Regions from separate parts of the Acholeplasma hippikon genome, predicted to be linked through region 2. Evidence: a T-box and tRNA genes for the amino acid it is inferred to sense, from the RefSeq annotation. Region 2 holds a T-box; the other holds one or more tRNA genes.
The links. The T-box of region 2 lies ahead of asnS (asparagine--tRNA ligase). A T-box ahead of a tRNA ligase gene usually reads a tRNA of that ligase, here a tRNA-Asn.
Positions count from the first base shown of each region.

Region 1 (4,440 bases), 200 kb from region 2:
CTTATTAGCGCATGTATAATTATATCAACTTATTATAAAATGTCAACAACTAAATTAACTTTTTTACAATTTTTTATCGATATAAAATTCTGTCCAATAGCTCATTTGCTGCAGCTTCATTTTTAAGCCTTACAATGAGATTATACACAAAATCAATTACTGTGCCAGCACTTCGTGCCGTTACTATATTACCACAAATTATAGACTTTTTGTCAACAAAATATAAAGAATTTTTTACTTCTTTTTCTGATCCTGGGTAAGCCGTAAATTCTTTTCCTTCTAAGAGTCCTAAGCGACCTAAAAAACGTGGGGCTGCACAAATCGCTCCAATCACTTTTTCGGCCTCATTAAACGCTAAAATTGCGTTTTTAATCACTTTTTCGTCATCAATGATGTGGTTTACATAGGGTCCACCTGGAATGAGTAAAAAATCGTAATTTTTAAAGTCTACTTCATCCATGTGAAGATCACAAATAACCTTTTGTTTGTATGAGGTTTCAACAATTAAATTGTGGTTAATTGTCGCAGAATCAATCTCAAATCCTGCTCTAACAAGTAGTGCACGTGTAGATAACGCTTCGTTATCCTCCATGCCATCGGAAAAGATAAATAAACCTTTCATTTATAATACCTCCAATATTTTTCTAACTTCCTCACTCAATATTTCATCAAATGAACTTTCTAATTTCACGTAATCATCAATTTGATTATTTGAACCAATTACATCACTAACAATTTTAAGAGAAATCACATTTTTATTAAATTTATACGCAACTTGGAAAATTGCTGCACCTTCCATATCCGCTACATATGGGTTATTATTTATTAAAGTTGTTGAAAATTTATCGCCCGTGAAAAGCGGAACAAATGTAAAGTTAGAGAACTTATTCTTTAGTAGTTCGAGAACTTTAAATTTTGCTGGATATTTAGGAACTTGACCTATCTCATAATTGAACACAGTTAAATCAAAATCATGATAACTTGCTTCACTGACTAAATAAGTAGCGTGTTTTTTAACATGCGCACCTCCAGCAATCCCTGGATTAATGATTAAATCAATATTAAATTTAGTGAGTGCATAAGCTGTTGCCATACTTGCATTGGTTTTACCAACACCTGAAATCATAACTAAAACTTCGTGATTTTGAATTCTTCCTTTGTAAATTTCAAAAGGTGTTTTTTCTACTAAATTTAAATTTTTAACTAAAGCACTTGCTTCGTCCATCATTGCGCATATAATTAATGTCATTTATTTTTTTTCTCCATAAATTGTTTTAACATACCAACAATTAATTCAACAGCTACACTATGACCATCATCATTTGGAATAATAATATCTGCGTAGCGTTTTGTTGGTTTTACAAATTGATAATGCATTGGTTTAACTGTTGATAAGTATTGTTCAATCACAGATTCTAAGCTGCGTCCACGAGATACCATATCACGTTTTAAACGACGAATGAATCTAATGTCATTGTCTGATTCAACAAAGATTTTTAAATCTGCTAAATCACGTAATTTTTTATCTGTTAATGCTAAGATACCTTCAACAATAATAACAGGTTTAGAATGTACAATTTCTACTTCTTTTGCACGTGTATAATTCTTATAGTCATATGTCGGTTTAGAAATACTTTTACCGGCTAGTAAATCTTTAATATGTTGGAAAAGCAATTGATTATCTAGCGCGTTTGGATGATCATAGTTAACTTTAATTCTTTCTTCCATTGTCATATGTGACTGATCATTATAGTAATCATCTTGGTTGATATCTAAAACATCATCTAGTCCTGCGTTTTTAATAATTGATTGAACAACTGTAGATTTTCCAGATGCAGATCCACCTGCTACAATAATTAAATATGGTTTATCCATTTGGCGCCTCACTCATTTTTTTTACTCTAATATTATATATCATAACATTGTATTTATTTAAGGATGTGGTAAATAATTTTTTATTTTCCCATAAAAAACAAAAAGAGTCCTAAGACTCTTCCAATTTTAAGAATGGCGCCCACCGCCTGGCTCGAACAGGCGACCCCCTGATTAACAGTCAGGTGCTCTAACCAACTGAGCTAGGTAGGCTTCAATGCTATTTATATTATATCATAATGAGATAATGCCTGGCAACGTCCTATTTTTGCTATTTGTATTAACTATCTTCGGCGCTGAGGTGCTTAACTTCTGTGTTCGGGATGGGAACAGGTGGATCCACCTCGCCATCGTCACCAGACATATACTCTCAAAACTAGATAAATGATTTTTCAGAAATGTTTATTTGTAAATTTAATTACTTAAGGTTAAGTCCTCGACCTATTAGTATCAGTAAGCTAAACACATCACTGTGCTTACACACCTGACCTATCAACCTTGTCGTCTTCAAGGGGTCTTACTAATTGGGAAATCTCATCTTAAGGTGGGCTTCACGCTTAGATGCTTTCAGCGTTTATCCCTTCCATACATAGCTACCCAACTGTGGCACTGGAATGCCAATTGGTGCACCAGAGGTATGTCCATCCCGGTCTTCTCATACTAAGGACAGCTCCCTTCAAATTTCCAACGCCCACGATAGATAGAGACCGAACTGTCTCACGACGTTCTGAACCCAGCTCGCGTGCCGCTTTAATGGGCGAACAGCCCAACCCTTGGAACCTACTCCAGCTCCAGGATGCGACGAGCCGACATCGAGGTGCCAAACCGCTTCGTCGCTGTGAACGCTTGGAAGCGATAAGCCTGTTATCCCCAGGGTAACTTTTATCCGTTGAGTCACGGCCCTTCCATTCGGTACCGTAAGATCACTATGTCCGACTTTCGTCCCTGCTCGACTTGTTTGTCTCGCAGTCAAGCTACCTTCTGCCATTGCACTCTATAGAACGATTTCCGACCGTTCTGAGGTAACCTTCGAGCGCCTCCGTTACTCTTTAGGAGGCGACCGCCCCAGTCAAACTGCCCACCAGACACTGTCCTCCCGGATCCACTCCGGCGAGTTAGAAACTAAGTGCACGAAGGGTAGTATCCCAACGACCGCTCCATCGATACTAGCGTACCAACTTCATAGCGTCCTACCTATCCTGTACATCTTACACCCAATTTCAATATCAAGTTACAGTGAAGCTCCATGGGGTCTTTTCGTCTAATCGCGGGTAGCCGGCGTTTTCACCGGCAGCTTGATTTCACCGAGTCTGTTGTTGAGACAGTGCCCAAATCGTTACGCTTTTCGTGCAGGACGGAACTTACCCGCCAAGGAATTTCGCTACCTTAGGACCGTTATAGTTACGGCCGCCGTTTACTGGGACTTCAATTCAATGCTTTAGGTTACCCCTGACATCTCCTCTTAATCTTCCAGCACCGGGCAAGCGTCACCCTCTATACTTCACCTTACGGTTTTGCAGAGAGCTGTGTTTTTGCTAAACAGTCGCTTGGGCCTTTTCTCTGCGACTTAATTTTTTCATTTAAGTCCCCCTTTTCCCTAAGTTACGGGGTCAATTTGCCGAGTTCCTTAACAACAGTTTTCTCGCGCGTCTTAATATATTCTACTCACCCACCTGTGTCGGTTTACGGTACGGGCAGTATAATGATTAACCCTAGAAGCTTTTCTAGAGAGTCTGAACTCGTACTCCATCAAGCCTCAGCCTTATGTGTCCCGGATTTGCCTAAGACACAGCCTCGTACTCTTTTCGCTCAATCCACTAAGAGCGGGAGCCTATCCTCCTCTGTCACTCCATCAGTCATTACACTGGTACTAGAATCTCTACTAGTTATCCATCGGCTACGCTTTTCAGCCTCACCTTAGGTCCCGACTTACCCAGGGCGGACGAACCTTCCCCTGGAAACCTTGGGTTTATGACGGACAGGATTCTCACCTGTCTTTTCGTTACTCACACCGGCATTCTCACTTCCCGCCGCTCCACATGTCCTTACGATCATGCTTCTCCGCAACGGGAACGCTCCCCTACCACTTAAAATATTCTTTACTTTAAATCCGCAGCTTCGGTAATATGCTTAGCCCCGGTACATTTTCGGCGCAGAGTCACTCGACCAGTGAGCTTTTACGCACTCTTTAAATGATGGCTGCTTCTAAGCCAACATCCTGGTTGTTTGTGCATCTCCACTTCCTTTTCCACTTAGCATATATTTTGGGACCTTATCTGGCGGTCTGGGCTCTTTCCCTTTTGACCACGAACCTTATCACCCGTAGTCTGACTGCTAGACGCATTTGCCGACATTCGTAGTTTGATTGTGTTCAGTACCCCGAGGTGGGGCCATCACACATTCAGTGCTCTACCTTCGACAAATCTTTTTTCTAACGCTATCCCTAAAGATATTTCGGGGAGAACCAGCTATCTCTGAGTTCGATTGGAATTTCTCCCCTAGCCACAAGTCATCCGAGCTGTTTTCAACCAACACCGGTTCGGTCCTCCATAAGGTACTACCCTTACT
Region 1 is NZ_LR215050.1:1,286,153-1,290,592, reverse strand. Features, by position in the region: gene EXC59_RS06370 (DJ-1/PfpI family protein) at 74-622, opposite strand; gene EXC59_RS06365 (5'-methylthioadenosine/S-adenosylhomocysteine nucleosidase family protein) at 623-1,249, opposite strand; gene udk (uridine kinase) at 1,246-1,887, opposite strand; tRNA gene EXC59_RS06355 (tRNA-Asn) at 2,009-2,085, opposite strand; rRNA gene rrf (5S ribosomal RNA) at 2,122-2,233, opposite strand; rRNA gene EXC59_RS06345 (23S ribosomal RNA) at 2,297-4,440, opposite strand, start outside.
Region 1: it encodes a tRNA-Asn, which carries the amino acid that the T-box ahead of asnS (asparagine--tRNA ligase) is inferred to sense. The anticodon was not compared.

Region 2 (4,440 bases):
TACATCTTCATCCCCAAAGTAAATTCTACCTTCTGTTGGGTATAGTAAACCTGAAATCATGTATAAAGTAGTAGATTTACCACATCCAGATGGCCCTAATAAGCCAACTAACTTACCTGACGGAATAACAATATCTAAATTTGAAACTGCGCGTGTTTCGGTTTTTGATTTTAAATCTGAAAAGACTTTTGTTAATCCTTCTAGTTTAATTTGCATTTCTTTAGCTCCTTGATTTTATATTATTTCTTATTTTTTCCATAAAAAATGTCCACACAAATGGACATAAAAAATTAGATTAAAAAAGAAACGAATCGCTCGTTGGTAATTGTTAAATTATAATTATAGAAATATTTATTTGAAAATTTCATATAAGTCATTCCTCCAACTACGTATATCATTATATGATAATACTTAAAAAAAAACAAGTTTTAACAATCTTTTAGTTAATTATTGAACCTTTGTTTTTTGTAATCGTTTTCTTTAATTTTTTTATTTCAAAACGTGCTGATTTTGCACACTATCACAAAAAAAAGAAGCAGTCAATGCTTCTTTTAATTTTAGAATAAAATATTTTTAGGTGTTCTTGGGAAAGGAATCACATCACGGATGTTTTCAACCCCTGTGATGTAGATTAAGAATCTCTCAAATCCTAATCCAAATCCAGCATGTTTACATCCACCATAGCGGCGTAAATCTAAGTACCAATCAAGATCAGCAATTGGCACATTCATTTCTTTCATACGGCTTAATAAAACATCTAATCTTTCTTCTCTTTGAGATCCACCAACAAGTTCTCCTGAACCTGGTACTAATAAGTCAACGGCTGCTACTGTTTCATTATCATCATTTAATCTCATATAGAACGCTTTAATGTCTTTTGGCCAGTTAGTAACAAACACTGGTGATTTAAAATAAGTCTCAGTTAAGAACTTTTCGTGTTCTTTTGCTAAATCTCTGCCATGGGCTGGTTTATTTTCAAATTTAACGCCTGAATTAATTAATAAATCAATTGCTTCTTTATGTGTTACACGATTGAATTTAGATGTTAATAAATCATTTAATTTCTTTAATAACCCTGGTTGAACAAACTTATCAAAGAATGCCATTTCTTCTGGTGCACTATCTAAGACGTACTTAACAACGTATTTAACCATTTCTTCGATTAATTGCATATCATCTTCTAAATCAGCAAATGCTATTTCTGGTTCAATCATCCAGAACTCTGATGCGTGCGTTGTTGTATTAGAATTTTCTGCTCTAAATGTAGGACCAAATGTATAGATATCTCTAAATGCCATCGCATAAGCTTCACCTTCTAATTGTCCTGTTACAGTTAGGTTTGCTTGTTTACCAAAGAAATCTTTAGAATAGTCAATTTCGCCATTTTCTAATCTTGGTAGTTTGTCTAAATTTAATGTGGTTACTTTAAACATTTCACCAGCACCTTCACCGTCATTTGCAGTGATAAGTGGTGTATTAACATATACAAAATTTCTTTCTTGGAAGAACTTGTGAATTCCAAAAGCTGCAATACTTCTTACTCTGAAAACAGCACTAAAAAGATTTGTTCTTGGACGTAAGTGAGCAACTTCTCTTAAGAATTCTCTTGTATGACGTTTAGGTTGAATAGGATATGTTTCATCTGCTCCACCTAATAGTGTTACTTTAGTTGCTTTAATTTCAAATGGTTGATTTCTATCTGGTGTTAATTCTAATGTACCCACAACTTCAATTGCAGATCCAACTGTTAATTTAGTAACTTGTTCAAAATCTTCTGTTTTATCTCTTTCATAAACGACTTGAATTGTTTCAAAGAAACTACCATCGTTTAGGTTGATAAATCCGAACTCTTTTTGATCTCTGTGGTTTCTAACCCAGCCTGATAATACAACTGTAGAATCAGCAAATTTTGCTGGATTTTCATAAATCTTTCTTACGGTTAACTTCATATTTACATTCCTCCTTATAAATAAAAAATCCTTAGACTAAAATAAGTCTAAGGACGAAATCTTTCGCGGTACCACCTTAGTTCGTATTTTCATACGCACTTTATAACTTAATGACGCTAAGCTTAACGTACAGGTCTACTCATGTAATAAACACTTTCTTCTGTCTCTCCGAGTGTTATTCATATAAACTAACTGTTAATTTGCACCAACCATTAACTCTCTAAAAAGTATCATTTATATTACTTGTCTCTTCATCGATTTCATATCAATTATATCAAAATATATTAATTATTCAACTTCATCGGGTTCATTTAATGCTTCAAAATTTGAACTTTCTATTTTATAAACCTTTTTATTTAATCTAAACATCGGTTTATCTAATGCTTCTGTTGTCGTTGATAGTTTATCAACGGCCTTCTTAACATCTTCCCAGCGCTTAAAGAATAATTCAAAATCATTAAATAACGATTGTAGTTCTTTTAACATTTTTTCTGCATTTTTTTCTCTTTGAACATTAGATGAAATCACAACAATCATTGTTAACATATATACAAATGTGGTTGGAGACGTAATCCAAACATGCTTGTTTTGAGCATATTCAATTAACTCAGGGAATTTTGCATGAATTTCCGAGAAAACTGCTTCACTTGGAATAAACATAATCGCTTGATCTGATGTTTCGCCTTTAATTAAATATTTACCGGCAATATCATCAATATGCTTTTTGATATTTGCTTTGAAATCTTTTGTTGCTTGGTTACGCTCATCTTGACTTGCTTCATGATTGTTCATAAGTAAATAGTTTTCTAAGGAGAATTTAGAGTCTACAGGAATATTTCCTACACCTTCTGGGCCAAAAATCATCGCGTCTACTAAAGTTCCATTGGATAATTTATGCTGCGGTTCATATAACTCGTGATTACCTTCACCAAAAACATTATTTAAAATCATATAAAGTTGGCCTTCGCCATACATACCGCGTAATTTCTTATCTGATAATAATCGTGAAAGTTCATCTACGTTTGTTGATAATTTTTCAATATTACGTTGCGTTGTATCAATCACAGTAAGTCTTTTTAAAACTTCATCAAAGGTTTCCTTAGAAGTTTTAAATCCTTCTGTTAAACGCTTTTCAACCTTTTCATTAATTTGAGTCATATCACTTGTTACTTTGGTTGTTATGATTTCTTTAAATGCGTTTAGCTCGTCCTTGATTTCACCTTTAGACTTTTGATTGATCAGTTCTAATTCTTTACTTACTTCAACTTTGAGTGTCTCAAGTTTACTAATTAATTCTTGTTGATATCTAATTCTAGCTTCTGTATCTTGTTCATTATTCGGTTTAACGATTGCTGGTTTTTTAGTTAGTAAAAAAATGACTAAAATTAGCACGGCTAATAAAATAATACCAATAATAATTAAGATGATTTGAGTTGTATCCATATTTCCCCCTTACGCAACGTCTTCTAAATAATATATATGTATGACATCGCCTTTTGTTTCCTTATAGATTGTAATATATGTGTCGCTTGATAATAAAATATCATAATCTGATGAAATAAATCCATCTTCGTTTAAGTTATAATTTGTGTTTTCTAACTTGTTGATTGAAGCATATGCTCTTGTCACTAAGTCTGTACAGTAGAATTTATATTTTGTGTCTAGAAAAAATAAATAGTTGTATAGTCCTCTATCAACTTTATCAGATGCAAACTCAACTGCTAAATCAATATGCTCTTCACGTTTATCTATGTCTTCAAATTTTGTTCTTACTGCATAAAATTCATTACGATAATACTTACCATAATACGGATATTCTACTTCACCATTATGTCTAAAGACTGACATCCAATAATTAGGCACTTGTTGAACCGATAAGTTTAGTTCATTTTCCTCATCATATCCACGGTGAAGTACTGCTTTAATCATGTCTTTGATTCCACCTGATGACATGCCTGTGGATTCAATAACTGTATTATTATCAGCAACTAATGCTGCATGCCCTCCAAAATAGAATGTAACTAGATGATGAGCAACTGGAATTTGTGGAAATGGTGATTCAAACGCTAAAAGAACATCCCCTTTTTTACCTGGAGATAGTTTGTTATCATCATAAAACACATTTCTTTTGTCGGCAAGTTCATAATCATGAACTCTTTTTACTTTATGAAATTGATACTCTTGTCCATAAAGTGTACGGATTTCAGTTTCATATGCGCGATTTTTAAACTCGTCTAATTTCTGTTGTTTTAGAATTGCTTCATATGTTGAAACACCAATTGAGTACATGAAACCTATTAAAGTAATGATTAAGATTAATTTGAATATTTTTTTAATTCTTATTCTCTTTTTTCTTTTCATAATTTGATTATAGCATATAAAAAAAGGTACATAGATTAACTATGTACCAATGTATTAATTCTTTTTTGCACGAATGATGATTGCTCTATCTTCGCCTTCACCTTCAGACTCAGTTTCAACATCTCTCCAC
Region 2 is NZ_LR215050.1:1,087,286-1,091,725, reverse strand. Features, by position in the region: gene EXC59_RS05390 (ATP-binding cassette domain-containing protein) at 1-216, opposite strand, end outside; gene asnS (asparagine--tRNA ligase) at 558-1,949, opposite strand; T-box leader at 1,996-2,213, opposite strand; gene EXC59_RS05380 (DNA recombination protein RmuC) at 2,238-3,392, opposite strand; gene EXC59_RS05375 (hypothetical protein) at 3,402-4,310, opposite strand; gene jag (RNA-binding cell elongation regulator Jag/EloR) at 4,365-4,440, opposite strand, start outside.